One region of the Promicromonospora vindobonensis genome, then DNA from elsewhere that is predicted to be linked to it. Evidence: predicted binding sites of a transcription regulator. Region 1 holds the regulator's gene; each other region holds the start of a gene.
What was found. Region 1 encodes LexA, which represses DNA repair genes until DNA is damaged. Its sites were predicted from a motif close to TCGAACANNTGTTCGA; they were not measured.
Positions count from the first base shown of each region.

Region 2: ACFS27_RS16945 (HNH endonuclease signature motif containing protein) is a predicted target of LexA. The motif match lies at 1,916-1,931, and genes of this name have one in related genera.
Region 3: ACFS27_RS17055 (HNH endonuclease signature motif containing protein) is a predicted target of LexA. The motif match lies at 4,047-4,062, and genes of this name have one in related genera.
Region 4: ruvA (Holliday junction branch migration protein RuvA) is a predicted target of LexA. The motif match lies at 4,454-4,469, and genes of this name have one in related genera.

Region 1 covers NZ_JBHUOG010000002.1:1,782,736-1,789,936, forward strand. The annotation lists gene ACFS27_RS21205 (TetR family transcriptional regulator) at 1-561, shown strand, start outside; gene ACFS27_RS21210 (TetR/AcrR family transcriptional regulator) at 558-1,307, opposite strand; gene ACFS27_RS21215 (DUF4386 domain-containing protein) at 1,393-1,956, shown strand; gene ACFS27_RS21220 (DUF5302 domain-containing protein) at 2,080-2,313, opposite strand; gene nrdR (transcriptional regulator NrdR) at 2,464-2,934, opposite strand; gene ACFS27_RS21230 (LysM peptidoglycan-binding domain-containing protein) at 3,054-3,500, opposite strand; gene lexA (transcriptional repressor LexA) at 3,692-4,507, shown strand; gene ACFS27_RS21240 (L-lactate dehydrogenase) at 4,598-5,587, opposite strand; gene ACFS27_RS21245 (ATP-dependent DNA helicase) at 5,597-7,201, opposite strand, start outside.
Region 2 covers NZ_JBHUOG010000002.1:845,321-852,521, forward strand. The annotation lists gene ACFS27_RS16945 (HNH endonuclease signature motif containing protein) at 119-1,867, opposite strand; gene ACFS27_RS16950 (MFS transporter) at 2,109-3,281, opposite strand; gene ACFS27_RS16955 (helix-turn-helix domain-containing protein) at 3,384-4,283, shown strand; gene ACFS27_RS16960 (SMI1/KNR4 family protein) at 4,550-5,950, opposite strand; gene ACFS27_RS16965 (hypothetical protein) at 6,028-6,432, opposite strand; gene ACFS27_RS16970 (serine hydrolase domain-containing protein) at 6,523-7,201, shown strand, end outside.
Region 3 covers NZ_JBHUOG010000002.1:874,511-881,711, reverse strand. The annotation lists gene ACFS27_RS17080 (hypothetical protein) at 1-222, shown strand, start outside; gene ACFS27_RS17075 (DinB family protein) at 238-801, opposite strand; gene ACFS27_RS17070 (class I SAM-dependent methyltransferase) at 798-1,688, opposite strand; gene ACFS27_RS17065 (hypothetical protein) at 1,820-2,866, shown strand; gene ACFS27_RS17060 (DMT family transporter) at 2,873-3,772, opposite strand; gene ACFS27_RS17055 (HNH endonuclease signature motif containing protein) at 4,124-6,079, shown strand; gene ACFS27_RS17050 (nuclear transport factor 2 family protein) at 6,441-6,860, shown strand; gene ACFS27_RS17045 (ABC transporter permease) at 7,178-7,201, opposite strand, start outside.
Region 4 covers NZ_JBHUOG010000002.1:202,826-210,026, forward strand. The annotation lists gene ACFS27_RS14140 (alternate-type signal peptide domain-containing protein) at 1-101, shown strand, start outside; gene ACFS27_RS14145 (signal peptidase I) at 118-807, shown strand; gene ACFS27_RS14150 (hypothetical protein) at 804-1,475, shown strand; gene ACFS27_RS14155 (hypothetical protein) at 1,468-1,977, shown strand; gene pdxT (pyridoxal 5'-phosphate synthase glutaminase subunit PdxT) at 2,010-2,687, shown strand; gene ACFS27_RS14165 (YebC/PmpR family DNA-binding transcriptional regulator) at 2,756-3,517, shown strand; gene ruvC (crossover junction endodeoxyribonuclease RuvC) at 3,574-4,140, shown strand; gene ruvA (Holliday junction branch migration protein RuvA) at 4,537-5,166, shown strand; gene ruvB (Holliday junction branch migration DNA helicase RuvB) at 5,159-6,241, shown strand; gene yajC (preprotein translocase subunit YajC) at 6,382-6,825, shown strand; gene secD (protein translocase subunit SecD) at 6,907-7,201, shown strand, end outside.

The sequences.
Region 1 (7,201 bases):
GACGAGCAGGGCCTGCCCGCTCTGACGATGCGGCACCTGGCGACCGCCCTCGGTGTCCAGCCAAGCGCCCTGTACTGGCACTTCCCGAACAAGCAGGCGCTTCTCGCCTCGGTCAGCGAGCGGATCCTCGCGCCGATGGGCGAGGAGCCGCTCGGCGGCATGCCCATGCACGAAGCCGTGCGCACGGTGGGCGCGCGGATGCGCGAGTGCCTGCTCGCCCACCGGGATGCGTCCGAGCTGGTGTCGAGCTCGCTCGCCCTCGGGCTCGTGAGCTCCCCCGTGCGGGCAAAGCTCCTGGACGTCGCCCGCCTGCGCGGCGTGCCCGCCTCGCTGGCCGAGGTGGCCGCTGAGGCGGTCATGCACTTCGTCGTGGGCTTCACCTTCCACGAGCAGCAACGCCTGGCCGCGGGTCAGCTCGGGCTGCTGGAAGAGCCGGTCAGCTCGAGCGTGGAAGGTGCGCGTGCGGACTCCCCCGGCGGCGACGACTTCACCGAGGCGCTGACGATGATCGCGCACGGCCTCGAGGTGTCGATCGCCCAGTACAGGAACCACCACCGCTAGCCTTCACCACCGAGGATCAGCCGCTCTTGCGGCGGAACATCTTCGCGCTTCGCCCGCTCTGACCGTGACCTGGGCTCAGTGAGCGTCTCGACCATGTCGAGGATGAGGTCGAGGCCTGGTTCGAACTCGTCGCCGAACGAGTATCCCGGCCGTAGGACGTGGACCTCGGCGAACACCGCCAGGTGGGGGTACCGGCCGGCGTCCGGGACGGCTGGCTGGCCCCCTGGCTGCTCGCCGTTCCCCCCGCCGTCGCGGCCGCCCGAGGGCACCGCTGCCTCCTGGAGCACGAACCCGTACACGTATGCGTCGACGAGCGTGTAGGCGCGCGCGGTCATCGGCAGCGACAAGCCGGCGCCGAGCAGCACGCCCAGCACGGCGTCGTGATGACGGAGCGTCGCCGGCCCCGGCGCCGACCGGGAGTCCAGAATCGTGAGCGCCCAGGGGTGCCGGGCCAGGACGGCGCGCGCGGAGATCGCTCGCGCGCGGATCGCAGCCCGCCACGGTGACCGCGCCTCGGGCAAGTCGATCTCGGCGAAGACCCGGTCCACCATGCCGTCGAGGACGTCTTCCTTGCCGCGGACGTAGTGGTACAGCGACATCGGCTTGAGACCCAGCGCGTTCGCCAGCGACCGGATGGTCACCGCGGCGAGCCCGTCCGCGTCGGCGAGCGCGACGGCGGCGTCGAGCACCCGCTCGCGACTCAGCGGTGCGCGGCGGGCGACTCCCCCGGTGTCGGTCTCTGGCACGGCATCCCCCTCTGATTCATTGACGGCACGCTCTCGCACCTCTACCGTACAAAGTACCCTTACTTAGTACGGTTGGAGCAACCTCATGTCTCACCGTCAGGCCGGCAGACTCGCCGGCACCCTCTTCCTGGCAGTCTTCCTCCTCTACGGGGTCGGCAGCACGCTGGCACCCCAGCCGGCCGGGCTGACGCTCATGGTCCTCAACTCGGCCGGCGTCGCGACGATCGGGGCAATCGCGTTCCGACTGTTGCGGACCGCCGCCCCCCGGACCGCCCTCGTCTACGTGCTCGCGCGGATCACCGAGGCCGTCGCGCTCGCGATCGGCGTCCTGTTCCTGGCGGGCGGGAACGCCGAGGCGAACCAGGCCGCATATGTGGCGGCGATGGTCGTGCTGGGCGTCGGCAGCGTGCCGTTCTGCCTGGCCCTCGCGAGGCACCGCGTCGCCCCACGCTGGCTCAGCATGTGGGGCGTGGTTGGGTACGTCCTGCTCGCAGTCGGTGTGGGGCTGGATTCCGCCGTCCCCGGCGCCGGTGTCGCGCTGGCCGTCCCGGGGGGCCTCTTCGAGCTCACCCTGGGGGTGCTGCTGCTCGTTCGCGGCTGGCCTACCCGCGCACCCACGGTCACGCCATCGGTGGCGGCCACGCAATGACCGCTACCACGGTCCAAAGAACCTGGGCTTCGCTCGTTCAACGAACGAACCCGCAGCTCGGTGAGCAACACAAAGGCCGCTGACCAGGTCAAACACCTGGTCAGCGGCCTCCACCACCGAGGATCAGCCGGACTTGCGGCGGAACATCTTCTGCACGGGGCCGGTCGTCTCCGAACCGTGCACCGCGCCGGTGTTCACGTCGCCGGCTGCGGTCCGGTGCTGCGCCGAGTTCTTGCGGTCCAGCGCCTCCTTGAACCGTGCCTTCGCGTCCTTGCTCGGCGCGGTCGGCACCTTGGGCTCCTCTACGCCCTCGGCTTCGACCTCTGCCGCCTCGGCATTGGGCTTCTCGTCCGTCACACCGATCACCTCCTCTTGTTTCGGGGGTCCCTCGATCGGGTCCGTCGCCGCCCAGCCTGCACTACCGCACAACCAGGTGCCAACATTTTTGGGCACGGTCGAGCCGCCCGGCCAGCGGCGCCCGGCCGCGCGGCAGCTCCACGCGGGCCCTCAGGCCTGCGCGGCCGCCCGTTCGGCGCGCTCCGCGCGCAGCGAGGTGATGGCGCTCTCGAAGTCCTCGAGCGAGTCGAACGACTGGTAGACGCTCGCGAACCGCAGATAGGCCACCTCGTCGAGCTCCCGCAGGGGGCCAAGGATCGCGAGGCCCACCTCGTACGCGTCGATCTCCGCGCTACCGTTGCTCCGCAGCGTCTCCTCGACACGCTGGGCCAGGATGGCGAGGTCGTCGTCGCTCACCGGACGCCCCTGGCACGCCTTGCGCACACCAGCCGCGACCTTGTCGCGGCTGAAGGGCTCGGTGGCGCCGGACCGCTTGACCACGGACAGGCTGGCCGTCTCCACGGTGGTGAACCGGCGGTTGCAGTTCGGGCACTGGCGCCGGCGCCGGATCGACAGGCCGTCGTCGGCGGTCCGCGAGTCCACCACGCGCGAGTCAGCATGGCGACAGAACGGGCAGTGCATGCTCACTCCTGCGTGGTCGACCACCGACCGGAGGCCTCCGGTCGCGCCCCGACCGTAAGCGGGCAAACCACCCCCATGCAACATCGCCGCGCCATTTGACGGCGAATTGTGGTCTCTCGTCACTCCTTGGGTAGGAGCAACAGCTCTCCGACCCGCACCGTGCCCGACGACATCTCGTTCAGGTCCTGGAGCCGGGCGACCGCGTGCCGGACGTCCTCGCCCGGCCTCGCGATCTCCGTGGCGTAGCCCCAGAGCGTCTCACCCGGCTGCACCGCGTGCACCCGGACCTCCGTCGGTTCGCCGGGGGAGCTGGCGACGGCGGTCGCACCCCAGGTGATCATCGGCGCGAGCAGGAGCATCGCCAGCAGCACGAGCGCCGCGCGGCCGCGCCTGGTGAGCCGCAGGCCGGCCAGGCCCAGCCGGTCGGCGATCGTGCGCTCCCGGGCCGGCCGGTACGCCGGGGCCGCGGCCGGCCCGGACGCCTGTGCATACGCCCGGCCGTACGGCGGCACGAACGCCTGTCCATACGTCGGGGTGTACTGCCGCAGCGGGATCACGTCCCCCATGGCCCCTCCTCGAAGAGTGACTGAGCTCTTGTCGTTCATACAAGCGTTCGTCGAACGCCCGTACCATTGTGTAGCACGGGACACCGTCCGATGTCGAGACACGCTCGAACATTCGTTTGAGCCGAGCGAGTTTGTGATCTAGAGTGGGTCGCGCATGGGAGAACATTTGTCGGAACGGGAGGGGCACGGGCATGACGGGACGGGACGGGACCAGCGACACGAGAGCCGTCGACACGGCGCTCTCGGGTGTCGCCACGCTGGACGCGCCGGGCGACAAGGCGGTCGCTGACGTACACACGATCTCGCCGACAGACCGCCTCACCGAACGGCAGCGCCTCGTGCTGGACACGATTCGGCAGTCGTTCGAGACGCGGGGCTACCCGCCGTCGATGCGTGAGATCGGCGAGGCCGTCGGGCTGGCCAGCCCGTCGAGCGTCAAGCACCAGCTCCAGATGCTCGAGAAGAAGGGCTTCCTGCGTCGCGACCCGAACCGGCCGCGCGCGATGGAGCTCGTCGAGCCCATGGCCGAGCAGGTCGACAAGCCGACACGCGGCGAGATCCACTGGCCCGAGCCGCGCCGTAGCGGCCAGGTCCACTGGGGTGGCTCGGTGCCCGACGACGCCAGCACCCCGCCGCCGTCGTACGTGCCGCTCGTCGGCCGGATCGCGGCCGGCGGGCCCATCCTTGCCGAGCAGGTCGTCGAGGACGTCTTCCCGCTCCCCCGCCAGCTCGTCGGGGACGGCGAGCTGTTCCTCCTCAAGGTCGCCGGTGACTCGATGGTCGACGCCGCGATCTGCGACGGGGACTGGGTGGTGGTGCGGCGGCAGAACGTTGCCGAGCAGGGCGAGATCGTCGCGGCCATGATCGACGGCGAAGCCACGGTCAAGACGTTCAAGCAGGCGGACGGGCACGTCCTGCTGCTGCCCCAGAACCCGGCCTACGAGCCCATCCCGGGCGACGAGGCGCAGATTCTGGGCCGCGTGGTAGCGGTGCTCCGCAGCCTGTAGGGGCCGGACACGCGCGACGAGAACGGGGTTGTGTTCCTGCTGGGTCTCCAGCGGAGCACAACCCCGTCGTCGTCTCCCCCTGGCCCGTCCTCAGAAGCCGAAGCGCTTCTGGACCGCCCGCACGCTGTCCGCCGAGGTACGCAGGCCGGCCAGCTCCTCGTCGGACATCGGCACCCGCACGTTGTCCGTGACGCCGCGCCGGTCCACGAGTGACGGCACGGACAGGCAGACGTCGCTGATGCCGTGATAGTCGTCCAGCAGCGAGGACACCGGCATGATCCGCCCCTCGTCCTTGAGGACAGCCTCGATGATGCGGGTCCCGGCCAGACCGACGGCGTAGTTGGTCGCCCCCTTGCCCGCGATGATCCGGTACGCCGAGTCGACCACCTCGTGGTGCACCTCCGCGCGCACCGCGCCGTCGATCGGCGGCCTGCCGCCCAGCGGCGCCCAGTCCAGCAGCGGGACACCACCGATAGTCGCGGAGCTCCAGAGCGCGATCTCCGAGTCCCCGTGCTCCCCTGCGATGTACGCGTGCACGTTCCCGACGGCCACACCGCAGCGCTGGGCGAGCACACCACGCAGCCGCGACGAGTCCAGGACGGTGCCGCTGCCGAACAGCTGCTCACGCGACAGACCGGAGATCTTGAGCGCCGCGTAGGTCACGACGTCCACGGGGTTGGTCACCATCAGGTAGGTCGCGTCCGGCGCGACGTCCACCAGCCCGGGCAGGATCTGGTGCATCAGCCCGATGGTCGCCTCGGCGAGGTCGATCCGGGTCTGCCCGGGCTTCTGCTTCGCCCCGGCCGTCACAACGACGACGTCCGCCCCCGCGCACACCGCAACGTCGTCCGAGCCGACCACCTGCGCCTGGGGGGTGAACATCAGACCGTGCTGCAGATCGAGCACCTCCGCCTCGACCTTTGCCCGGTTCACGTCGTGGAGGGCGATCGTCCGGGCCGAGCCCCGGGTGAGCGCGGCGAAGGCGAGGGTCGAGCCGACCGCCCCTGCACCCACTACCGCCAGCTTGGTGGTGCGTGAGCCGGACGGCTGCGCGCCCTGGACGTCCGAGAGGGCTGACATGTGTCCAGGCTATGTGTCGAGCCGCGCCAGCGCGGCGCGGACAAGCGCCGAATCCGTGGTGGGCCAGAACCCGGGCATCGAGCGGGTGAGGAACGAGGCGTACCGCGCGGTCGCGAGGCGTGGGTCCAGGACCGCCACGACACCACGGTCGTCCATGCTCCGCACGAGGCGCCCGGCGCCCTGCGCGAGCAGCAGCGCGGCGTGCTGCGCTGACACCGCCATGAACCCGTTGCCGCCCGCTTGCTCGACGGCCCGTGCGCGGGCCGCCTTGACCGGGTCGTCCGGGCGGGGGAACGGGATGCGGTCGATGAGGACGAGCTGACACGACGGGCCAGGCACGTCGACGCCCTGCCACAGGGACAGCGTGCCGAACAGGCACGCGGCCGGGTCCTCGGCGAACTGGCGCACCAGCGTGGGTAGCTGGTCGTCGCCCTGCGCCAGGATCGGGAAGTCCAGCCGCTCGCGTATGGCCTCGGCGGCCGCGTTCGCCGCACGCCGGGACGAGAACAGGCCGAGCGTACGGCCGCCGGCGGCCGTGATGAGCTCGGCGATCTCGTCGAGCTGCGCCTCCGTCGTCGGCTCGCGGCCGGGCGCCGGCAGGTGCCGCGCCACGTACAGGATGCCCTGGCGGGGGTAGTCGAACGGGCTGCCTGCGTCCAGGCCGCGCCATGGCGGGGCGTCCTCGCCCTTGAGGCCAAGCGTGCCCGCCACCGGCTCGAACGTGCCCCCCAGCGCCAGGGTGGCCGACGTGAACACGCCGGTCGCCTCCCCCAGCAGGTGCATGCGGATCAGGCCGGCGACGTGCAGCGGCGCCGCGTGCAGGCGCGTCACGTTGTCGCCGAACCCGCCCCACCCGTTGTCGGGGCGCGAGCACCACAGCACGTCGGCGGTCGTGTCCTTGAACGCCATGCGTTCGGCCGTCTCGAAGAGCTGCAGCATCGCGCCCTGCGCCATCTTCAGCCCCGGCTCCGGCTGGCCGGCGGCCTGCCCCTTGCCGCCGCCCGTGTCTGGCTTCAGCGTGCTCAGCACCTCCCGCGCCGCGTCCCGTACCGCGCCGACCGCAGCGCGCAGCTCGTCCGGCAGACCGTCGGGGAACCGCTCGGCCGGCGCCGTCACCAGCAGGGTCCCGAGGGCTTGCGCCGCCTGGTCGAGGGCGTCGGTGTTCGTTCCGGTGTGCCGCCGGGCCAGCCGTGCGGCGTTCTCCACCGAGGCCATCGACAGGTCCACCGTGGCGGACGACGTCACCCGGTCCGTGAGCTCGTGCGCCTCGTCGACCACCACGACGTCATGCTCCGGGAGGATGCCCGGGCTGCCGGTCGCCGCGATGCCGAGCATCGCGTGGTTGGTGACCACGACGTCCGCGTCGCGGGAGATGGTGCGTGCCTTGTCCGGGAAGCACTCGGCGAGCATGGGGCACTTGCCGCCCAGGCACTCCATGGCGGTCACGGACACCTGGCGCCAGGCCCGGTCCGGTACGCCCGGCACCAGGTCGTCGCGGTCGCCCGACTCCGTCTCCCCCGCCCACTCGTGCAGCCGGCGGACGTGGTCGGCGAGCGTGGCGCCGTCGTCCTTGCGACGGCCGCGCGCCCCGCCGGACCCCGCCGTGTCCTCGGT
Region 2 (7,201 bases), 940 kb from region 1:
GTGTTCCTGCATCACCCGGTCCGCCAAGGGGGACCGGTCCGGTAGTCGGGTCTCGAGCGCCTGCTGTGCTGGTCAGGCTGCGGGCCTGCCTGCCTCGCCGGAGGCGGCGGCCTGCTGGTCAGGCGGCTTCGGTGTCCGGCGGTGGCTCCGCGGTCGGGTCGATGTCCTGGGGGTCGTTGGTGGTTGGGGGTGGGGTGTCGATGGCTTGGGGTAGGTGGATGCGGTGGCCGCGGGCGTCGGTGAACGCCCACCCGGTCTCGATCAGCATCCCGGGCGTGTCGGTCGTGGGCTTCCCGGTCCAGTGCATGGTGATGCCACGCGTGTCGACGAGCTGGTGATGGAACCAGCACAGCAACGCACTGTTCGCGACCGACGTCTCCCCACCATCGGCCCAGTGGGTCACCGCGTGGTGGACCTCGCACCGCGACGGCGGTTGGTCACACCCCGGATACACGCAATGCTCGTCACGGGCGATCACCGCGCGACGCATCTGCCCCGTCACCGTCCGTCGCGCACGTCCGACATCCAGTGCGGCACCGTCGGGTCCGAACACGATCCTCGTGACGGCGCTGTCGCACGCCAACCGGCGCACCAACGCCCGCGGCGCCCGCCCGCGGGTCTCGGTGAACACCGGACCGCCAGTCGACAACAACCCGGACATCGTCGCCGCGCCCGTCGCGCCCCCGCCCGTGCTGGTTGCATCCCAGATGGTTGCGCCTCCACCGGCCGTACCGGGGTTGCTCGCGCCTGCCACGCCACCGCCTGGAGTGCCGGCCTGGGCGCCGCGGCCCGGTGCTGTCTGTCCGCAGGTGAGGCACAACCCGTCACGGGTGCGGATGACCTGGGTGACCAGCTCCGTCCACGACACCGTGACATTCAGATGAGGCGCGATCGCCGCCCCCGGAGAGGCCTGGTTCGTGTCCAGCACCATGCGGGCCACGTCAGCCAGGCCTTGCGCCCGACGCTGCGCAGGCGTCCTCGAGTCCTCCGCGGCAGGACCGCCCATAACCGCGTTCACCGCCGCCGAGACCAGCAGACCATGCTCATCGGTCAAGAACCCCGCGACGTGATACCCACCAAACGTCTTCGACAGGTCCAAGAACTCCCCCGCCGCGGCCTTGTCGTCCTCCACGTCATCGGTGTCCGGATCGGTCACCGACGCGAACCGGCGCGCCACCACCCGAAACTGGTCCGCGTTCAACCAGCCCGCCTCCCGCAGCACCAGACCCTCACCCGTGACGAGGGTGCCCTGCGTGACCGCGCCCTCCAGCACCTGCGTGACCAGCTCACGGGTCCGGGCCCCGTCCGGGTCGTCGGCCGGGTCGGGAAAGTCGACCGGCACGGTCTGGATGAACCGCTCCGGCGTGGTCGTCTCTCCGGTGCGGGTGTCGATCAGCCACGCCAACGCGTCCGTGCGGGTCTGGCTGGTCGGGGCGACCTCGGTCATCACTTTTGCGTGGTCCACACCCAGAGTCCCCGCGACCAGGCGCTCCCGCGTCACCGGTAGCGCGGTCGCCAGGCGGCGCGCCATCGTCACATCCCTCCCCGCCGTGTATGCGGACACGCCCTCCTGCAGCCGCAACCAGGACCTGAACGTGCGCGCCATCCCACCCGACCGCCAGGAACCCTCGGCCTCGATCCGCGGCAACAACGTGTACCGCACACCATCCAAACGACCCGCCACCCGACGGACCCGGGCATGCGCCTCCACCAACCGGGCAACAGACGGCGCGTCCCACCCATCCAGCACCCCGGGACCGGCCAGGTTCGCCAGGTCACCCACCGCGTCCTCGATCCGAGCCAACACCTCCTCGATCGACCCCGCACGAGGCAGACCACCGGGCGTGCCGTTCGCCGACTGACCCATCCGTACCCACCCCCTGCCCCGTTCGCCGTTGTCCGCTGACCCATTATCTCGAACAACCGTACGATTGGCACGCGCTCATTGAAACCTGTGGATAACCCTTCGCGGCATTCTCAAGACGCCTGTGAGGTCTGAGATATTGCGGACCGGCGACGATCCGGCCGCCGTATGCCAGGCGGAGACCCGCGTTCCTGGCGGATCCGACCGCTGGACCGCACCTCGCCCGGTGGGCGCGGCGTGCACGTCAAAGGGTTGCCCGGACGACCCGTTGGTGCACGGTGGTGACGACGAGGAAGAGGATCAGCCCGACCATGGTGAGTCCGGCACCGACGAGCGGAAGAACGTCGTAACCGCCTCTTTGGCGGAGGATCTCGCCCCCGATGGCGGAGCCCAGGCTTACACCTGCCATGAACGACGCCGCCGCGAGGGCGGAGATGAACGGTGAGGTCACCCGGGCGATCTCGACGGCGAACGACTGCAACGGCGGAACCATCCCGTACCCGGCGGCGCCGAGCAGGGGAAGCAGCACGATGACGGCCACGAGGTTGGTGTCGAGGACGGAGAACGCCACGAGGACGCCGACGAGCGCGATCATCGCGGTCACCGTGGTGGCGCGGATGGAGCGGTCGGCGAAGCTGCCCGCGAAGTGGGTGCCGATGACAAGTCCGACGCCGAACACCAGGAGGAGCCAGACCACGTTGTCGGACGAGACGCCCGTGCGTTCTTGGAGGATTGGCTCGATGTAGGTGAACATGGTGAACAGGCCCGAATAAGCCAGAGCCATCGCGGCGTACGTCATCCAGAGCCGCCCGGTCCGCAGCGCCGTACCGACGCTCCCGGACTGCGCGGCGCCGGCCTCGGTCCGCCTGGGCAGCACCGCGACGAGGCCGATCAGCGAGACGATCGCGAGACCGGTGACGAACCAGAAGACGCTCCGCCATCCCCAGGCGTTGCCGGCGAGGTTGCCGATCACCACGCCGAGCACATTCGCGATCGTCAGGCCCGAAAAGACCAGTGCGATCGCGCGACCGCGTCGGGCCGCGGAGACGAGGTCGCTGGCGATGGTGACCGCGACCCCCATGAACGTGCCCAGGACGACGCCCGCGACGGCGCGGCTGATGACAGCGGCGAGGAGCGTGGGGGAGAGCGCGGTGATGACGTTCGCGACCAGGAAGACCGACACGAGTAGCACGGCGAGTCGCTTGTGCGGCACCCGGAGCGTCGCCGCTGCGACGAGCGGACCGCCGATGGTCGCGCCAACTGCGAACCCTGTCGTGATCAGCCCCGCATCGGCGACCGGAACGGCGAAGCCGTCAGAGACCGACAGCAGTTGGCCGTTCGGGGCGAACTCGGCGGTGCCGAGCGCGAACGAGGTCAATGCCAGGGCATAGATAGGGAGCGGCGTTCTCGATGTCATGCCGGCCATCGTCAGCCGGGGTGCGACCGGCTTCCAGATACCCCTTTTTCCTACTCATCACAGGGAATGGTTAGCCAAGAACGACGTACGTAGCCTTCTTGTATGACGAGTCCCGGCCCCCTCGGTGAGTTCCTTCGCGCCAAGCGTGCCGAGCTCTTGCCCGAGTACACCCCGCTCGCCGGCTACGGTGCCCGTCGACGGGTGCGCGGACTGCGGCGCGAGGAAGTTGCGCAGCTCGCCGGCGTGAGCATCGGCTACTACACCCGCCTCGAACAAGGTCACAGCCGGCACGCCTCGGACGAGGTGCTCCTCGCGGTGGCGCGGGCTCTTCAGCTCACCGTCACCGAGACTGAGCACCTGCTGGACCTGTCGAGAGCGAGGTCCTCGACGGGAGGCCGTGGGGTGCCACCCGCCGAGGTCGCCGCCCCGGCAGCTCTCGCGATGCTCGACTTCATCACCGATCGCCCTGCCCTGCTCCTCGGGCGTCGCAACGACGTGCTCGCCTGGAACCGGCTCGGGCACGCTCTCGTTGCGCCGCACCTGCCGTTGTCCGCGCCTAGCATCGCGAGCGAGCGACCGTCGATGGCGCGTCTGCTCTTCCTAGACCCCCGCTCCCGTGCGCTGTATCCCGACTGGACAAAGGAAGCCGGCGAGCTCGTCGCCTATCACCGGATGATCAGCGGCAAGCACCCGGACGACACCGCCCTCGCGGCACTCGTCGGAGAGCTCGTGATGAAGGACCCGGCGTTCGCGGCACTTTGGTCGGAGGGCCGCGTCGGTGAGTGCATCTCCGGGACCAAGCAGTTTCGGCATCCGGTTGCGGGAGAGTTCAGCGCCACCTTCGATCTCTGGGCGCAGGCCAGCTATCCCGAGCACCGGATCGAGATCTACGACCCCCAGGACCCGGACCGTGTGCTCTCGGCGCTCCGCAGCGTGCCTGACTCCGGGCTTCCCACGCACGGTCAAGGGATCGAACGCGTAGGTCGTAGCCTCAAGGACTGATGAGTCGGAAACCACGGGCATCGACAAGCCGATGGTTGAGGACCCGGCGACCGGGGCGAAGCCGTTCAATGCGTACCGGTACAACTCCAAGCGTTTCGAAAGCGCGTCGGGCACCTATGACGTGAGGTTCCGGAACTACGACCCGGGCCTCAACCGGTTCGCGTCGCGGGGTGTACCCGCTGTTCGCCGGGCCGTCCGGGTGCAACCTGGAGCCGTGGCACTGGCAGAGTCGGTCAAGGCGCCGAACAGCTACTGACGCGCTCGGGTCAGCTGAGGCGTCCTTCGATCGTTACGGCGGTGAGGGCTCTGCCGCCCCGGCTCCGGATCAGGCGGTCGTAGACGTCGTCGACCTGGTCCCGGTCGAGGCTGTACCCGGAGATCCCCGCCGCGAGCAGGGTGTCCGGGATGGCGTCCGCCGCGAGGAGGGCCTGCCACTCGGTCAGACCGATCTCGAGGTATTCGAGCCGGTCGAGTCCTCCGATCACCAACGGGTCGGCGATCTTGCCGGGCTGTGCCGTCAGCGTGCGCAGCCGGGGCAGGCCCAGCAGCGGGGTCAGGTCGGCCTGCTCGTTGTCCCAGTAGCCGATCTGCAGCACCTCGAGGTCGCTGGTGGCCGCCGCCTCGATCGTCATGTTCTCGGCGCTGTTGATCATCACGACGGCTGGCGGCTCGTGGCCCGGGTTCTTCCGGGGTGGCGAGATGGGGCCGTCGAGCACCAGGCCGGTGAACGACTCGGCCAGGAGCCACGCACCGATGTCGGACTCGTGGTCGAGCACCACGAGCTGTCCGACGTGTCCGGCCGGGCCGGGCGCCAGGTCGATCGCGACCCAGTCGCCGCTGCCGCCACCGTGGTCGCCGATGATCAGCCACCGCGGCGAGTCCACCAGGCCCTGTACTGCCGCGTCGGGCCGGGTGACCACGGCGCTGCGGGCCATGACGTCGAAGGGCATGCCCTTGCGCAGGTCCGCGTGCGAGGCCCACTCGATGCCGTCGAGCTCGAACAGCTCGATCCCACCGAGCGCTCGGACACCCCGCTCCCAGCGGTGCTCGTCATCCTCGTCGGGCGGGCCGCTGTCACTCATCGCAGTAGGAGTCGCACGCAGTACCGCACGCAGCTCTGGGGGCAACGGTTCGCCGAGGCGCTCCTCCAGTGCGGCGAGGTCACGCTCGCTCGCGCCCACGGTGTCCGGCATCCGTTCCCGCAGGACGCGTTCGAGCTGCGCCGGGTCGGTCGACGCCGCCGGCCGGAGCTCGGGGTAGTCCTGCGGTGTACGCCGGACCGGCTCGGGGCGGGCGTCGTCGGTCAGCACCACGTGCCCGGCGGTGTTGACTCCGAAGTTGCGGTGGATGGCAGCGCTCGACGACTCAGCAGCGAGCGTCACGAGGACGTGCTCGCCGGGCCCGATTCGGACGGAGAACGAGACGTCGGATCGGCCGGCCTCGGTCACGGCATCGTTCAGGGGTCGCGCTGCCTCCATGACCTTCAGGTAGTACTCCGACGGGTCGCCGACCGGGCCGGGAAGACCGCCCATCGCTCCCGGGCCAACGGTCGCGGACCACTCGGACAGCTCGGGGTGCGCCTCGCGCACGACGCGTAGGAGAGGCTCCCAGGGCCCGAACTCGGACAGGGTGTCAGGTTCGGCCGTCTCGGCCGGGCGTGCGGGCATCGGATCGTCTCCAGTGGTCGTAAGGGCAGCTCGTGCGGGCCGGAGCGAGCTACCGGGCCGGACCTGCGCGGACACGGTCAAAACGTACCGCCGCCGGGGACCTGATTTGCCCGACGAGATAGGGAGTGGCCGCCACGAACCCAGGCAGGGGCAGGCCGGAGTGGTAGTCGGCCCGCAGCGTGACCGGAGCCCTCCCCACGCGTCTCGAGCGTCGCCTCGACGACGACCGCGCGGACGACGACCGCGCGGTGCGGAGGGGCGTCCTCGCCGGGTCGTGCGATGTGCATGGTCGTCACGGCGGGGCCTTCCTCCCCGTTCGCCCAGCCGTAGTCCTGGGCATGCCGCACCTTGATGTCCAGTCCTGTCGGTGACGTGGTCACCGGCACGTCAGGGTCGGTGTCGACGATGTCGCCGTGGACAGGGTCGTACAGGAACGCAACGCCGCAGCCCCAGGCGCGGGTGTGCGAGATGGCCTCGGTCATGGCCGCGATTCTGCCCGACGCCGCAACGGGTGCGAGGCCGTTCGACCCAGCGCGTCGCGGTCCCTGAGCCGGACACCGTAGGTTGGCCGCGTGCCTCTCGTCTCTCCGCCTCGGATCCGTCGTCTGCTCGCCGCGCTCGGGGTCTCCCTGCTGGTCACGACGTGGTCCGTGCCCGCCCACGCGAGTACGGACGTCGTCGACGGACCGGCGGCCGCGTACGTCGGTGACTACGTCCAGCGTCACGGACTGCCCGGGGCCGCCTACGCGGTGGTCAAGGACGGAGAGGTGGTGACGGCCGGCGGCGCGGGCGGTGCCTCGGCCGACACCCCGATGCCGGTGGCCTCGGTGTCCAAGTCCATCACCGCGTTCGCCGTCCTCCAGCTCGTGGACAGTGGCCTGGTGGAGCTGGACGGGCCCGTCACGGACTACCTGCCGTCGTTCTCCGTGGGCGGAACCGATCCGGATGACATCACCGTGCGGATGCTGCTCGACCACACCTCCGGCCTGCCGAACCCGATGATCGTGCCCGCCACCGGTGACTTCGCCGCCGATGTCGGGCACATCGCGGAGCTGACCGTCGCATCGGCCCCGGGCCAGGCGTACGGCTACAGCAACCTGAACTACTGGACCCTTGCGTACCTGGTCGAGGTCGTGTCGGGGGAGTCGTTCGACGTCTATCTGCAGGACGAGGTCTTCGCCCCGCTCGGCATGCACGACACACGCTCGTTCGTCACCGCCGCCGGCTCGGAGGTCTTCGACGAGGGCCATG
Region 3 (7,201 bases), 910 kb from region 1:
ATGACACGCTGGCGCGACCGCACGGACGGCCGCCCTGTGTACACGGGGCTCGTGCTGCTCGCCTCCGCGTTCGCGGGGCTCCCGCCGTTCATGCTGATGTCGGTGGTCGCGGGCGTGCTGCGGGTGCGGATGTGGCTGTTCCTCGGCACCGGCCTGGTGGGCCGGTTCTTCCGGTTCTGGATCGTGCTCGAGGCCGCCGACTACGCGTGGTTCCTGCTCTGACGAGCTCGGTCGTGGTCAGAGGTCGGTAGCGCCGTCCAGGGCCTCGCGCAGCAGGTCGGCGTGACCTGCGTGCCTGCTGTACTCCTCCACCATGTGCACGAGGATCCAGCGCAGGGAGATCTGCCCTCTGCGCCCTTCCCGCACGGCGTTCCGGTCCAGGACGCCCGCCCCGGGCGGCGGCGTCTCGGTGAGCACCTTGTCGAGGATCCGCTCGGAGGTCGCGACCGCGTCGTCGAACAGGCCGGTGAGCTGCTCGGGGCTCTCGTCGAGGGCGCTGTGCCAGTCCCAGTCGGCGTCCGCCGCCCAGTCCACGGTGTCCCAGGGCGGGGCCGGCTCGTTGCCCGCCAGCCGCACGTTGAACCACACGTCCTCGACGTAGGCGAGGTGCTTGAGCATCCCGGCCAGCGTCATGGTCGACGGCGGGTGCGGCGTGCGCAGCTGTTCCACCGTCAGGCCGTCGCACTGCCGCCGGATCGTGGCGCGGTAGAAGGTGATGAACGACCGCAGCATCGCCACCTCGTCGGCGGCCAGCGGTGGATCGGTCCTCGGCACGGGTGCCGCGTCCGGCTGTGAGCTCATGGCGCGACAGTACCGATCGCCAGGATGTGCTGGCTCATGTCCGGCACGCCAGGGGTGGTCGACAGGGTGCGGGCGAGTGTGAGCGCCGCATCGATCAGGGCGGGCGCCTCCGGGGCGTCGAGGGCCACCCGCTCCAGCGCCCCGCCTGCGGGTCCTTCGACGCCGTGCACGACGACGTCGGTCAGCCCTGCGTCGGCAGCCTCGGCGGCGAGCTCCGCGGCGTCGTGGAAGTGGGCTGCGGGGAACGCGATGTCGTCCGGGGCCACGCCGTGCTCCAGCACCGCCTGCCAGGCCGCAGGCGGGAACAGCTCGTAGCCGCCGCCGACCAGCGCCGCGAGCCGGGTGATGCCTGCGGCTGCCACGGTGCCGCCCGGACGGGTCACCCGGACGGCCTCGCGGAGCGCGCGCACCCGGTCCTCGCGGGTGGCGAGGTGGTAGAGCGGCCCGAGGAGGAGCACGGCGTCGAACTCGTCGTCGCCCAGGTCCAGGCCGGCCCCGCCCAGGTCGCGGGCGTCGCCGACGCGCGCCTCGAAGGTGCCGTGCTCCGCGGCACGGGCGACCTGGCCGGCGACCGGGTCGACCAGCAGGACGTCGTAGCCGTCGGCCGCCAGCGGCGCGGCGTGCACCCCGGTGGCGCCACCGACGTCGAGCACCCGGGCGCCCGGGGCGAGCCGCCGCCGGACCAGCTCCTGGGTCCTGATGTGCTCGACCGGGCCCTGCGCCGTGCGGGTGGTGAGCCGGGCGTGCTCGTCCCAGCCGGTCTGTCCGGCGTAGTACTCCTGGACCCGCAGGTCGACCGTGCGCTGGTCCGTCGCGCTCCGGACCGCTGCCGGTTCCCTCGCGGTCTGCCCGCTCCCGCCGTCGTCGTACTGTCCGCTGTGCTCCATGGCGAGACCGTAGCGGCGCTCTTCGACGGGCCGCCACGTGTTTCCGGCAGGAAAACACTTCGGCTTTTCACCCGAGCCGAATCGTTACGTGTCCAGTACGCCTCTTTTGCTCGGAGTGTGAGCATGGCAACATGCGCAGGGTGCACCTGATCCGAGAATTCGCACCTGACGCCTACGAGTTCGCGCTGTCGTCCTGGTCGTGGATCGGGGCCGGTGAGAAGACCCCGCGCTTCGCGTCCTGCTTCGGCGACATGTTCCTCGAGTCCCCTGAGGGGTGGTGGTTCCTCGACACCGTCGAGGGCACCATGGAGCGCCGCTGGAGCTCCATGGACGCCATGTTCGCGGAGCTCGAGGGCGAGGAGGGCCGCGCCGAGTTCCTGCTCGAGGAGACCCTGAACGCCGCCCTCGGCCAGGGCCTGCGGCTCGGTGACGACGAGGTCTTCGCGTTCCTTCCGCCCCCTGCGGTCACGGGCACCATGTCCGTGGACTCCCTCGCGCCGCTGCGCTTCGCCATCGCCGCGAACCTCGCCGGGCGCATCCACGGCGAGCTGAACGGCGTGCAGCCCGACGCCGGCGCTTCCGCGCTGTTCGCGGCACAGCAGGCGGCGGCACAGCAGGCCGCGGCGCTGAAGTACGCGGAGCAGACCGCCGCCCAGACCACCGCCCCGGCGTTCGACGCGCCGAACCCCCAGACCGACCGGTGGGAACCGTCCGCACAGCAGGTCAACACAGGTGCCTATCCGGCCTACCGGCCCACACCGGCCCCTGGCTACGTGGACGCGAGGCACGAGGGTGCCGGGCAGGCAGGGCACGCGCAGGCCGGGCACGGGCAGGCCGGGTACGAGCATGCGGCGCACCAGCCCGGCTACGAGGCTCAGTACGCGGCGGGGTCGGAGCTGGACTACGGCCAGCCGCACGCCTACGGAGCGGGGGCGTACACCGCTGCGCCGGCCACCGCCTACGCGGCACCAGCGGGCGCCCACGCCGCCGCACCCGGCGGATACTCCGGGCACACCGGTTACGACTACGTGGACAGCTCGCACACCGCCGACTCCGGCCAGTTCAGCCAGTACATCGCCGACCAGTACAACACCGGCCAGGTGGCGGCCGTCGAGCGCGGCGCGTCCGCCCCGGCACAGCAGAAGCCGCACCAGGACGGACGCTGGTCCTACGCCTGAGGTGCGCTACTCGTCCAGTCCCGCGACGGCGGCCAGGATCAGCACGGAGCCGACGATCCCCGGCGGCCCGAGCCGCTCCCCCAGCACGACGGCTGCCGCTACCGCCGCCGTCACCGGCTCCAGCAGCGTCGCGACCACTGCCGCGCCGCTGCGCGTGGTGCGAAGGCCCGCGTAGAAAAGCCCGTAGGCCAGCGCCATCGTGAAGATCCCGAGATAGGCGAGGGTGCCGAGCGTGACCGGGTCGCTGGGGAGGAACGGTCCCCCACCGACCAGGGCCACGGGGACGAGCCCTGCGGCGCCCGCCGTCGTCGCCACGGTGGTCAGGGCGAACGGGTCGACGCCGTCCGTCGCCAGCAGCGTGCCGCCGAGCGCCGTCGTCGCCGCGTAGACGGACCCGGACGCGACGGCGAGCAGCAGGCCGAGCACGGGCCGCGTGCCGACGGCGCTGGCCCCTGATGCCGCGCTGACCAGCACCAGGCCGGACAACGCTGCGCCGACGACCAGGCCCAGACGGACGGTGCCACGAGCCGCCGTCCGGCGTCGGGCACGGCGCAGGTCGACGACCGCGAGGAGGACCGGTGCGAGGCCAAGGCTGACGACCGTCGCTACGGTGACGCCGGCGGTGGCCACGGACCCGAAGTAGAGGGCCTGATAGGCGCCTGTCCCGAGGCCGACGACGGCCGCCCGCCCCGGGTGCGCCCGCGCCAGCGCGACGAGCTGGGGGCCTCTTCGCAGGACGAGAGATGCCGCGACCAGCGCGATCGCAGCAATGAGCATGCGGTAGGCGCTGACCGTGAGGACGGTCATCGACGAGTGGTCACGAAGGATCTCGAGCGCGAGGCCGCCGGTGCCCCAGAGAATCCCGGCGAGGCATACGGAAAGTAGCCCTGTTCGAGTGGATGACATGTGTGCTCCTGGCCGGACCGCATCGCGCCGGCCTGTCCGAGGGACGGGGAATCGTCGTGGAGCACGCCCCTGGACCGGCCCGCACGGGCCGGTCGTGGTGCCGCTCCGGTCAGATGACCGGGGGCGGCAGGACGGAACGCAGAGGAGTCACGATCCGGATGTTAGCAGCGCTCTGCGGGGACGTCGGTGGGCGCGGACAGAGTCGGTGAGTTCATGGTCCTGGCGGCTCGTGGGTTTTCCACAGCCGAGGAACTGGGGGTGCGACGGTGCTCGACCGAACATATATTCGATGGGTAGACGATGGATTCCATCGTCGAGAGCCATATCGTTGTCGGCGAGAGGGGTGTAGCCATGCTCGAGAGCACCGACGCGGGCCAGGCCCTGACGACCGTGCTGGAACGATCGCTGGGCCGTGCCCTGGGCTCGTCAGCCACCCTGACCTCTGCTTCGGCGACCCGCAGTGCGCCGGAGATGCCACCCCCGCCCACCTGCAGCTGGGGTTCGGTCTCCATCGACGGGGAGGGCGCGCTCCCGACGGCGACGGTGTCGTGGCGCGGTCACGAACCAGTTGGCGCGGCTGTGACCACGGACGGAACCAGCACGACTGGCGGCACCGCCACGGCTGGCATGCCGATCGCGAGCACGCGGACGGCGGGACTTCCGACGGAGGGGCTAGATGGTCTTGCCGTCGGTGCAGGCCTGGTCGAGACGTTGGCGAAGGTCGAGGTTGCTCACCTCGGGGACGACGTGCTGCTGGACGTGGCGGCGCGCTGGCAGGAGGTGGTCTCGTGGGCGACCGCGATGCAGTCTCGAGCCCTGGGCGAGATCGCCCGGCGCAGGTCCTGGACCGAGGAGCACAACGCTGCCGCTGCAGAGATCAGCGCCCGGCTACGCATACCGCAGACCGAGGCGAACAAGCACCTGGCCCGGGGTACCGGCCTGGCCGAGCATCCCCAGGTCCTGACCGCCCTGCACGACGCGGTGATCGATACCGCGAAGGCCGACATCCTGCTGCGCAGCGGGAACCCGTTGAGCACCGAGGAGCGCCATGAAGCGATCACGCGGTACCTCCCGCAGGCGCCCGACCACACCCGTCGGTGGCTGCGGGACAAGATGAACCAGTTCGCCAACCGCCTGCACGGCAAGACGGAGGTGATCAAGCAGGCGATGAAACGCCGTGCGGTGTTCCTGGACCCGGCCGACAACGCGATGGCGTGGCTCAGCGCGAACCTGCCGGCGACAGACGCCGCCGCGGTCTGGGACGCGATCGAGCAGGCGGCCCACGCCCTACGCCGTGCCCCCGGGTCAACCCGAACCCTGGCACAGGCCCGGGCCGATGCTCTGGTTGCGATCACGACCGGTCGCCTCGTCGTCCCGCCCCAGGCCCCCTGCGGCCCGCCGGAGGGTTCCGCGCCGGAGGGCTCCGCGCTGCCTCGCACGACCGTGCCCGCGTCGGGATGCACCTGTGGTGGGTGCACCTGCGACGGGGCCAGCGTGCGGGTGATCCCGGTCAAGCCTCAGATCCGCGTCACGGTCCCCGCCAGCATGCTCCTGGGCCTCGACGACACCCCCGGACAGCTGGACGCCTATGGGCCGATCCCGGCCGACCTCGCCGCGCAGATCGCCACCGACGCCACCTGGCAGCGGCTTGTCACCGACCCGGTCAGCGGGATCCTGACCGACTACTCGACCACCACGTACCAACCCGGCAAGGTCCTCCGTCAGGCTGTGATAGCCCGGGACGAGGCATGCGCCTTCCCGCAGTGCGACCGGCATGGCCGCTGGGCCGACCTGGATCACATCGTCCCGTTCGACCACGGTCTCGACCCGGCCGCCCAACCACCCGGCACACCCGGACAGACACGCGCTCAGAACCTCCAGCCCCTCTGCCGGGCACATCACCTGGCCAAGACTCACCACGGCTGGACCCCCGTTCGTGACCCCGCGACCGGCATCACGACGTGGACAGCACCCACCGGACACCTCTACACCCGCCCGCCCACGACCACCGATCCGACGGACGGGCCCGAGACCACGCAGCCCGCCCGACCTCCCGCGCCGGCCGTCGGAACCACGGCGCCCCGACCCGGCCCGACCGGACGCGTCAGCAACGACATCACCAGCCTGACCGACGACACCCGCGCGCGCCTCGGGCAACACGCGCCCACCGTCAGTCACAACGCGCCTGCCACCGGGCCCGGGGTCAGTGCCAGTGCCGCGACTGAGGCCGAGACCGACAGAGCGGCTACCCAGGGCTCGCCGGCCACAGCACGGGCGCCTCTCTTCCCCGACGAACCACCGTTCTGACAACCACACGACCAGAAGGACGGACTGACGGGACGCACGGGACAGGGGGAGGCGGACTGACGGTACTGGCGGACTGACGGTACTGGCGGACTGGCGGGACGGACCAACGTCCGGGCCGCCCCCCTTCGGGGCCTCTCTGCTGGCACAGCAGATGGCACAGCAGCTGGCACAGCGGTGCCGTCGCCCCGTGGACGGGGGCTGCACCGTCGTCTGACTGCGGCGACGCGAGCCACCCGTTGACGCTCACCACGCCGTTGCCCACCACGTTGACGCTCACCACCTCGGCTCGTACGATCGGTACGCGGCTAACCCTAATAGCCAACCGGCTAGCATGAGTTGCCCAGCACGAGGAAGAGTGAACATGGCAACGGCATCCGAGAACCATCAGCTCCTGACCGATTACTACGCCGCCTACGGGGACGGCGGCCCCGAAGGCTTGGCCCGCATGGCGAGCTTCTACGCCGAGAACAAGCCGTCCTACACCGCGGGTCGCTCGGAGCTCTCCGGCGAGACCAGCAGCCCCGAGGAGTCGCTGCAGGTCATGCGGCGCCTTCAGGAGCTGAGCGGTGGCAACATCACGTTCGCGGCGCCCCCGACGGTCCTGGTCGCCGGCGACGCGGTCGTCGCCCTGCTCGTCCACGAGAAGCATGCACGGACCGACAAGCCCGAGCTGGTCGTGCCGAGGCTCTATGTCTACGAGATCGCCGACGGCAAGATCAGCCGGTCCTTCGGCTGGCAGCTCGAGTCACAGGCGTTCGACGAGTACTACCCCGCGGCGTAGCACCAGACCCGGCACGTGTCAGACGTACAGGTCACGGGAGTGACCTGTACGTCTGACGGCGGCGAGGTCGGTCCTGGTCCGGGCCAGGACTCGTTGACCAGCGCGATCGCCTGCCCCTGGACACAGACACGAGCTAGCCGTCTTAGCTAGCCGTCTCCCGCACGACTGCGACCGCGTGGTGGTCGCTGCCCACCCGGCGCAGACGCGGGCGTTCCCTGGTTCGTGGCGCGAGAGAGCACCCGCGTCTGCAGGATGTGGGCATCCGGCCGACCCCGACAGCGCCCAATCCCGACGGCGACGGCGTCATCGTTGTTGCGTCACCGAAGCTTGACGTACCTGAT
Region 4 (7,201 bases), 1.6 Mb from region 1:
CCTTCCCGGAGGACTCCGGCAACGACACCCAGGCGCTCACCGCGACACTGGAGGACGTGACGGTCCAGGTGACGCAGGCGCACGTCGTCCCGGCACCCTGACCCGGGACGGCGACCCGTGCGAACAGGAGCCCGCTTCGCGGGGCGAGCCCTCGCGACCTTCGTCGTCGCCGTCTGCGGCGCGGCCCTCGTGATCGGGGTGATCGTGCCCCGGCTCGCGGGCGCGACGCCCTACGTGGTGCTGACCGACTCGATGGAGCCCGGGTTCCCTGCTGGCACGCTGATCGTGTCCCGGCCCGTGGAGCCGGAACGGATCAGCACCGGCACCGTGGTCACCTATCAGCTCCGTTCGGGTCAGGAGCAGCTCGTGACCCATCGGGTGGTGGGCATCGGGACGACGATCGGTGGCGAGCGGACGTACCTCACGCAGGGCGACGCGAACGACGTGCCCGACGCGCAGGCCGTGCGCGACGTCCAGGTGCGCGGGGCCGTCTGGTACCACGTGCCGTACCTCGGGCATGCCGCCGGAGTGTTCACGGGCCCGCGGGAGACGATCGGTACCGTCGCCGCGGTGCTGCTGCTCGGGTACGCAGGCTGGCAGGTGCTGCGTGCCGTGCGCGAACGGTCCACGCGGGCACAGGAGCTGCCCGTCGCCGTCGGCCCGGGGGTGGTCGCCGGCGACGGGTCCGGCCGCGAGGCCGTGCCCTCTGGCCGGCCGGGCACCGCCGACGGGACCGGCCAGGTGGAGGAGCGCGCCGTTCAGCACGAGGGCAGGGCCTGCCGGCTCGAGAACGGAGGACGCGGATGACGCCGGCACGATGCGCGGCCCTGATCGCACTGCTCGTCGCGTGCGTCGCGGGGGTGCTCCCGGCGCACTCCGCGGTACTCGTGGACGCCCCGGACGGCCCGGACCGGCTGGTCCTGAGCGTGGACGGCAGTACCTGGACGCCGGACGTCACCACGCCGCTGCTCGACCCGGACCTGGTCTGGGTGCCTGGTGACGTCGCGACTGGCACGCTGTACGCGCGCAACGTGTCGGGCGAGGACGCGACGGCCGCCGTGACGGTCCACCTCGATGGCGGGCCGGACGGCGCGGGCGACCCACTGGTCGACGAGCTGGACGTGCGGGTCCGAACGGGTTCCGGCCCCTGGACAGACGGTCCGACGGCGGCGATCACCGACCTGCCGCCCGGCGAGGAGCTCCCGATCGGCATCGAGGTGCGGTTCGACCCGGCGGCGACGAACGCGTCGCAGCTGCGCACGGCGCGCATCGGCGTAGCGGTGCTGCTCTCCGCCGTCGGGCCGGGCCCCGACGGCGGCGGGGCGGACTCCGACCGGGACCCGGGCGCGACGCCGGGCGAGGACGCGCCGGGCAGCCTGCCGCGGACCGGGGCGAACTTGCTGCTGGCGGCCCTGGTGGCCGTGGGAGCGGTCGCGCTGGGTGTCTTCCTACGCGGGGCGGCGCGACGTGGCTGACCCGCGCGGGCCCGTGCGGCAGGGGACGGTGCGGCGCACGGCGGCGGTGGTGGTGCTCGGTGCGCTCGCCTTGTGCCTGGGTGGTGGGGTCGCCTGGGCGCTGTGGGCAGACGGCGGTGTCGCGGCGGGCCCGACGACGCCGGTCACGGCCTGGTCGGTGCCGGTCACGACCACGACCTGCAGCGACACCGACGGGCCGCTGTTCGAGACGGCCGCGGTGACCTGGCCGGAGACCAGCACGCCCCGCGCGCTCGCCTACACCGCCACGATCAACGGCGTGGCGGCCTCGGTCACGGACAACGGCGCGACCCGGAGCGTGGCGATCAACCAGACGGTCCTGCAGCAGCTCTTCGGCGGCCTGTTCGGCAGCACCCTGACGGTCCGGGTGACGGCCGCGCTGCCGGGTACCGCCTGGACGGCGCCGGTCGCGACCGAGACGGTCCAGGCCGGGGTCACCGCGCTGCCGCCGGGGCTCACTCTGGAGTGCGCCTCGCCGCCGTAGCGCCGACGAGGGTATGGCCGGACGTAGAATTGATGGTTGTGACAACCCCGACCGTTGGAGTCCTCGCCCTGCAGGGCGACGTTCGTGAGCACTTGACCGCCCTGGAGTCTGTCGGCGCGCGCGCGGCGACCGTGCGCCGCCCTGCCGAGCTGGCGGCCGTGGACGGCCTCGTGATCCCCGGCGGGGAGTCCACGACGATCGACAAGCTGCTGCGCATCTTCGAGCTGGACGACCTGCTGCGCGCCAGGATCAAGGAAGGGCTCCCGGTCTACGGCTCGTGCGCAGGGATGATCCTGCTCGCCGACCGGATCCTCGACGGCACCGCCGACCAGCAGACCCTCGGCGGGATGGACGTGGTGGTGCGGCGCAACGCGTTCGGGCGACAGGTCGACTCGTTCGAGACCGACCTCGAGTTCGCAGGTATCTCGGACGTCGACGCCGAGGCCGGCGACGCTCCGACCGGTTCAGGGCGCCCGGGTGGCCCGGTGCGTACCGCGTTCATCCGCGCCCCCTGGATCGAGGAGGCCGGGCGCGACGTCGAGGTGCTGGCGCGCATACCGGCTGTGGATACGCAGGGACGCCCTGTGGCGGCCGCCGGTAGGATCGTCGCAGCACGGCAGGGTCCGCTGCTCGCCACCGCATTCCACCCTGAGATCACGGGGGACACGCGTGTGCACGGGTTGTTCGTCAGCATCGTTGCGGGCGGCTGAGCGGATTCCCCGCTACCGTTCGACGCCATTGAAAGTGCCATCGGAAATGCAAGGAGTCAGGTAGAGGTATGTCAGGTCACTCCAAGTGGGCCACGACCAAGCACAAGAAGGCCGCGATCGACGCCAAGCGCGGCAAGCTCTTCGCGAAGCTGATCAAGAACATCGAGGTCGCGGCGCGCACGGGCGGCGGCGACCTCGCCGGCAACCCGACGCTGTTCGACGCGGTGCAGAAGGCGAAGAAGTCGTCTGTGCCGAACGACAACATCGAGCGTGCGCTGAAGCGTGGTTCGGGCGAGGGCGCCGACGCCGTCGACTACCAGACCATCATGTACGAGGGCTACGGCACCAACGGCATCGCGGTCCTGGTGGAGTGCCTCACCGACAACAAGAACCGCGCGGCCTCCGAGGTGCGCCTGGCGTTCAGCCGCAACGGCGGCAACCTCGCCGACCCGGGTTCCGTGTCGTACCTGTTCTCCCGCAAGGGCCTCATCGTGGTGCCGAAGGCAGAGGGCGTGGGCGAGGACGAGGTCATGCTCGCCGCGCTGGACGCCGGTGCTGAGGACGTCACCGACCAGGGCGAGGTCATCGAGGTCCTGACCGAGGCCACCGACCTGGTGCCGGTGCGTACGGCCATCCAGGACGCCGGCATCGAGTACGACTCCGCCGACGTGATCTTCCACCCCTCCATGCAGGTGGAGGTGGACGTCGAGGGCGCTCGCAAGATCATGCGCCTCATCGACTCGCTCGAGGACAGCGACGACGTGCAGAACGTCTACGCGAACTTCGACGCGAGCGACGAGGTCATGGCAGCGCTCGACGAGGAGGAGTAGTCCCGGCCCCGCCGAGCCTGCGGGGGTACCGCGACCGCGCGTGAGAGGGTTCCTCCGTGCGCGTTCTCGGTGTTGATCCCGGCCTGACCAGGTGCGGCGTAGGCGTCGTCGACTCCCTGCCCGGACGCCGGGCGCGGATGGTCGCGGTCGGAGTGATCCGCTCGGACGCCGACCTGTCCACGGACCTGCGCCTGCTGAAGATCGCGGACGGCCTCGACGAGTGGCTCGACGAGCACGTACCCGACGTCGTCGCCGTGGAACGGGTCTTCGCGCAGCACAACGTCGGCACCGTGATGGGGACGGCCCAGGCGGCGGGCCTGGCCATGGTGGCTGCCGCCCGCCGGGGCGTGCCCGTCGCGCTGCACACGCCGTCGGAGGTGAAGGCGGCGGTGACCGGTTCAGGGCGGGCCGACAAGGCGCAGGTCACGACGATGATCACGCGCATCCTCGACCTCGACGAAGCGCCGAAGCCCGCCGACGCCGCCGACGCGCTGGCCCTCGCCGTCTGTCACCTGTGGCGTCCGGCCGGCGCCCTGCAGGGCGGCGACCGGCACGAGCTCACGCCGGCACAGCGGGCCTGGGCGGCGGCGGAGCAGGCGGCCAAGCAACGCCCGAGACGCTGACCTGCAGCGCTGACCTGCAGCGCTGACCTGCAGCGCTGACCTGCAGCGCTGACCTGCTGGTGGCGACCTGCTGGAGCTGACCTACTGACGCTGACCCGCCAGCGTTGGCCCGCCGGCATCTCACCGGTCCGGGCGCCGCCGCCGAGTGCAGACTTGGCTGCTGCCCCTTCCGCCGAGTGCAGTCTTGGTTGCGGTTAGAGGCCCCGCACCCGCAACCAACTCTGCAGTGGGTCACCGGCTCCGCAACCAAGTCTGCAGTCGGCGGGCTGGCGGCGTGGCCCGCTTCCGGGTGCGCCCGGCCTTGTTAGGCTCCTCGCACGAACGTTCGATCGGGTCTCGGCAGGTTCAGCTGCCGGAGGGCATCGACCGTGCCCGGACGCACAGAAGGGGGAGCCCGTGATCGCCTCGCTGACGGGAACCGTTGCCCACGTGAGCCTCGACCGAGCGGTGGTCGACGTCGGCGGCGTCGGCTACCTGGTGCACGCCACACCGACCACGCTGGCCGGGCTGCGCGTCGGCGAGACGGCCGGGGTAGCGACCAGCATGGTGGTTCGTGAGGACTCGATGACCCTGTACGGGTTCGGGGACCCCGACGAGCGTGACGTGTTCGAGGTGGTGCAGACCGTGTCCGGCGTCGGGCCGCGCCTGGCGCTGGCGATGCTCGCCGTGCACACACCGGACGCGCTGCGCCGTGCCGTCGCAGGCGAGGACCTCGCCGCGCTGACCCGTGTACCCGGCATCGGCAAGAAGGGTGCTCAGCGCATCGTCCTGGAGCTGGGCGACCGGCTCGGCCTCCCGTCCGGGGCGCCGGTCGCGGACGTCTCGGCGGGCCCTGCCCTCGGCGCTGCCGCCGACCACTCCGAGCGCGTGGTGGAGGCACTGGCCGGCCTGGGCTGGCCGGCCAAGCAGGCCGACGACGCCGTCGCGAAGGTCCTGGCAGAAGCCGGGACCGACGCAGTGGCCGCCGACGAGGTAGCCGGCACGCTCCGCTCGGCGCTGCGCCTGCTGGGAGGCCATCGTGGGTGAGGTCCCGGCCGGCTCGACCGGGGAGCGGGATCGGATCGTCGCACCGAGCGCCGACGAGATCGAGCGCGCCGCAGAGGCAGCGCTCCGCCCCAAGCGGCTCGACGACTTCGTCGGCCAGCGGGTCGTGCGCGACCAGCTCTCCCTCGTGCTGCAGGCGGCGGTCGCGCGCGGCAACCCGCCGGACCACGTGCTCCTGTCCGGTCCGCCCGGTCTCGGGAAGACCACCCTCGCCATGATCATCTCCGGCGAGCTGGACGCCCACATGCGGCTCACCAGCGGCCCCGCCATCCAGCACGCGGGAGACCTCGCCGCCGTCCTGTCCTCTCTCGAGGAGGGGGACGTGCTGTTCATCGACGAGATCCACCGCCTGGCCCGCCCGGCCGAGGAGCTGCTGTACGTCGCGATGGAGGACTTCCGGGTCGACGTCATCGTCGGAAAGGGCGCCGGCGCATCGGCGATCCCGCTCGCGCTCCCGCGGTTCACCGTCGTCGGCGCCACCACGCGCTCGGGCCTCCTGCCGGCCCCGCTGCGCGACCGCTTCGGGTTCACGGGCCACATGGACTACTACTCGCCCGAGGAGCTGGAGCGCGTGATCCTGCGCTCCTCCGGGCTGCTCGGCGTGCACCTCGAGCACACAGCGGCGCACGAGATCGCCGGCCGCTCACGCGGCACCCCCCGCATCGCCAACCGGCTGCTGCGCCGCGTGCGCGACTGGGCCCAGGTGCGCGGCGACGGCCGACTCGACCTGCACGCCGCGAAGTCGGCCCTCGAGGTCTACGAGGTCGATCCCATCGGACTCGACCGCCTCGACCGCGCAGTGCTCACCGCACTGTGCACGAGGTTCGGCGGCGGCCCCGTGGGGCTCAGCACGCTGGCCATGACCGTGGGCGAGGAGGCGGAGACCGTTGAGACGGTCGCAGAGCCCTACCTCGTCCGCGAGGGACTGGTCGGCCGCACCCCGCGCGGCCGCGTGGCGACCCCGGCGGCCTGGCAGCACCTGGGGCTCACCCCGCCAACGCAACCCGCTGGACGCGGCCCCGACATCCCCGACACGGGAACTTTGCCCGGCCCCTGACGTTGTTCCTGTGGCGCCCCTCGCCGGGGACGTCCGAGGATTCGACCCCGAGCACTACACTGGGTTGGATCCTCGTCGTACTTGCGCGACGCACGTGAGTGCAGCACATCCGACCCAGCAATCGAACAGGACCATCCACCGTGGACCCCACAATGCTCATCCTCATCGCGATCCTGCTCGCGGTGATGTTCTTCATGTCGTCCCGTACGCGCAAGCAGCAGCGTGAGGCGGCGGAGTTCCGCAACAACATCACCGTCGGGACCAAGGTCATGACGGCTTCCGGCATGATCGGCACCGTGATCGACGTCGACGAGTCCACCGACCAGGTGACCATCGAGTCCTTCCCGGGCAGCCCCACCACGTGGCTCCGTGCCGCCATCTCCAAGAAGGTCGAGGAGCCCGTCGCCGACGACGCGGACACCGACGACGCGGCCGATGAGTCCGACGTCACAGAGGAGAGCGAAACGGCAAGTACGATCAGCCCCGACGCGACGGACGTTCCCGACGACCTGTCAGACCTGGACACCGCCAAGCGCGAGTACCGGGAGCAGCAGCGACGGGACGCTGACGCGGACGGCAAGTGACGGCTGCGCCGTCCGGTGAACCCGGACGGCGCCGAACCCGCGTCGGACGTACCCCGGCGCGCACACGAGAAGAGACAGACGTTGGCGACTGACACCCGGCGCTCGCGGCCGGTTCGCACGATCGTGCTCCTGACGATCTTGACGATCCTGCTGCCCTTCGGCGCCCTCTTGGCTGGTTGGCAGCTCGACGGAAAGTCGAGCGATAATCCTGACGGCGCGAGCCTGGCCCCTGGCCTCGCACTCGACCTCCAGGGCGGCACCCAGATCATCCTGCAGGCCGTCACTTCCGACGGGTCCGAGGTGACCCCGGAGGCGATGGAAGAGGCCATCGGTGTCATCCGGCAGCGGGTGGACGCCAACGGCGTCACCGAAGCCG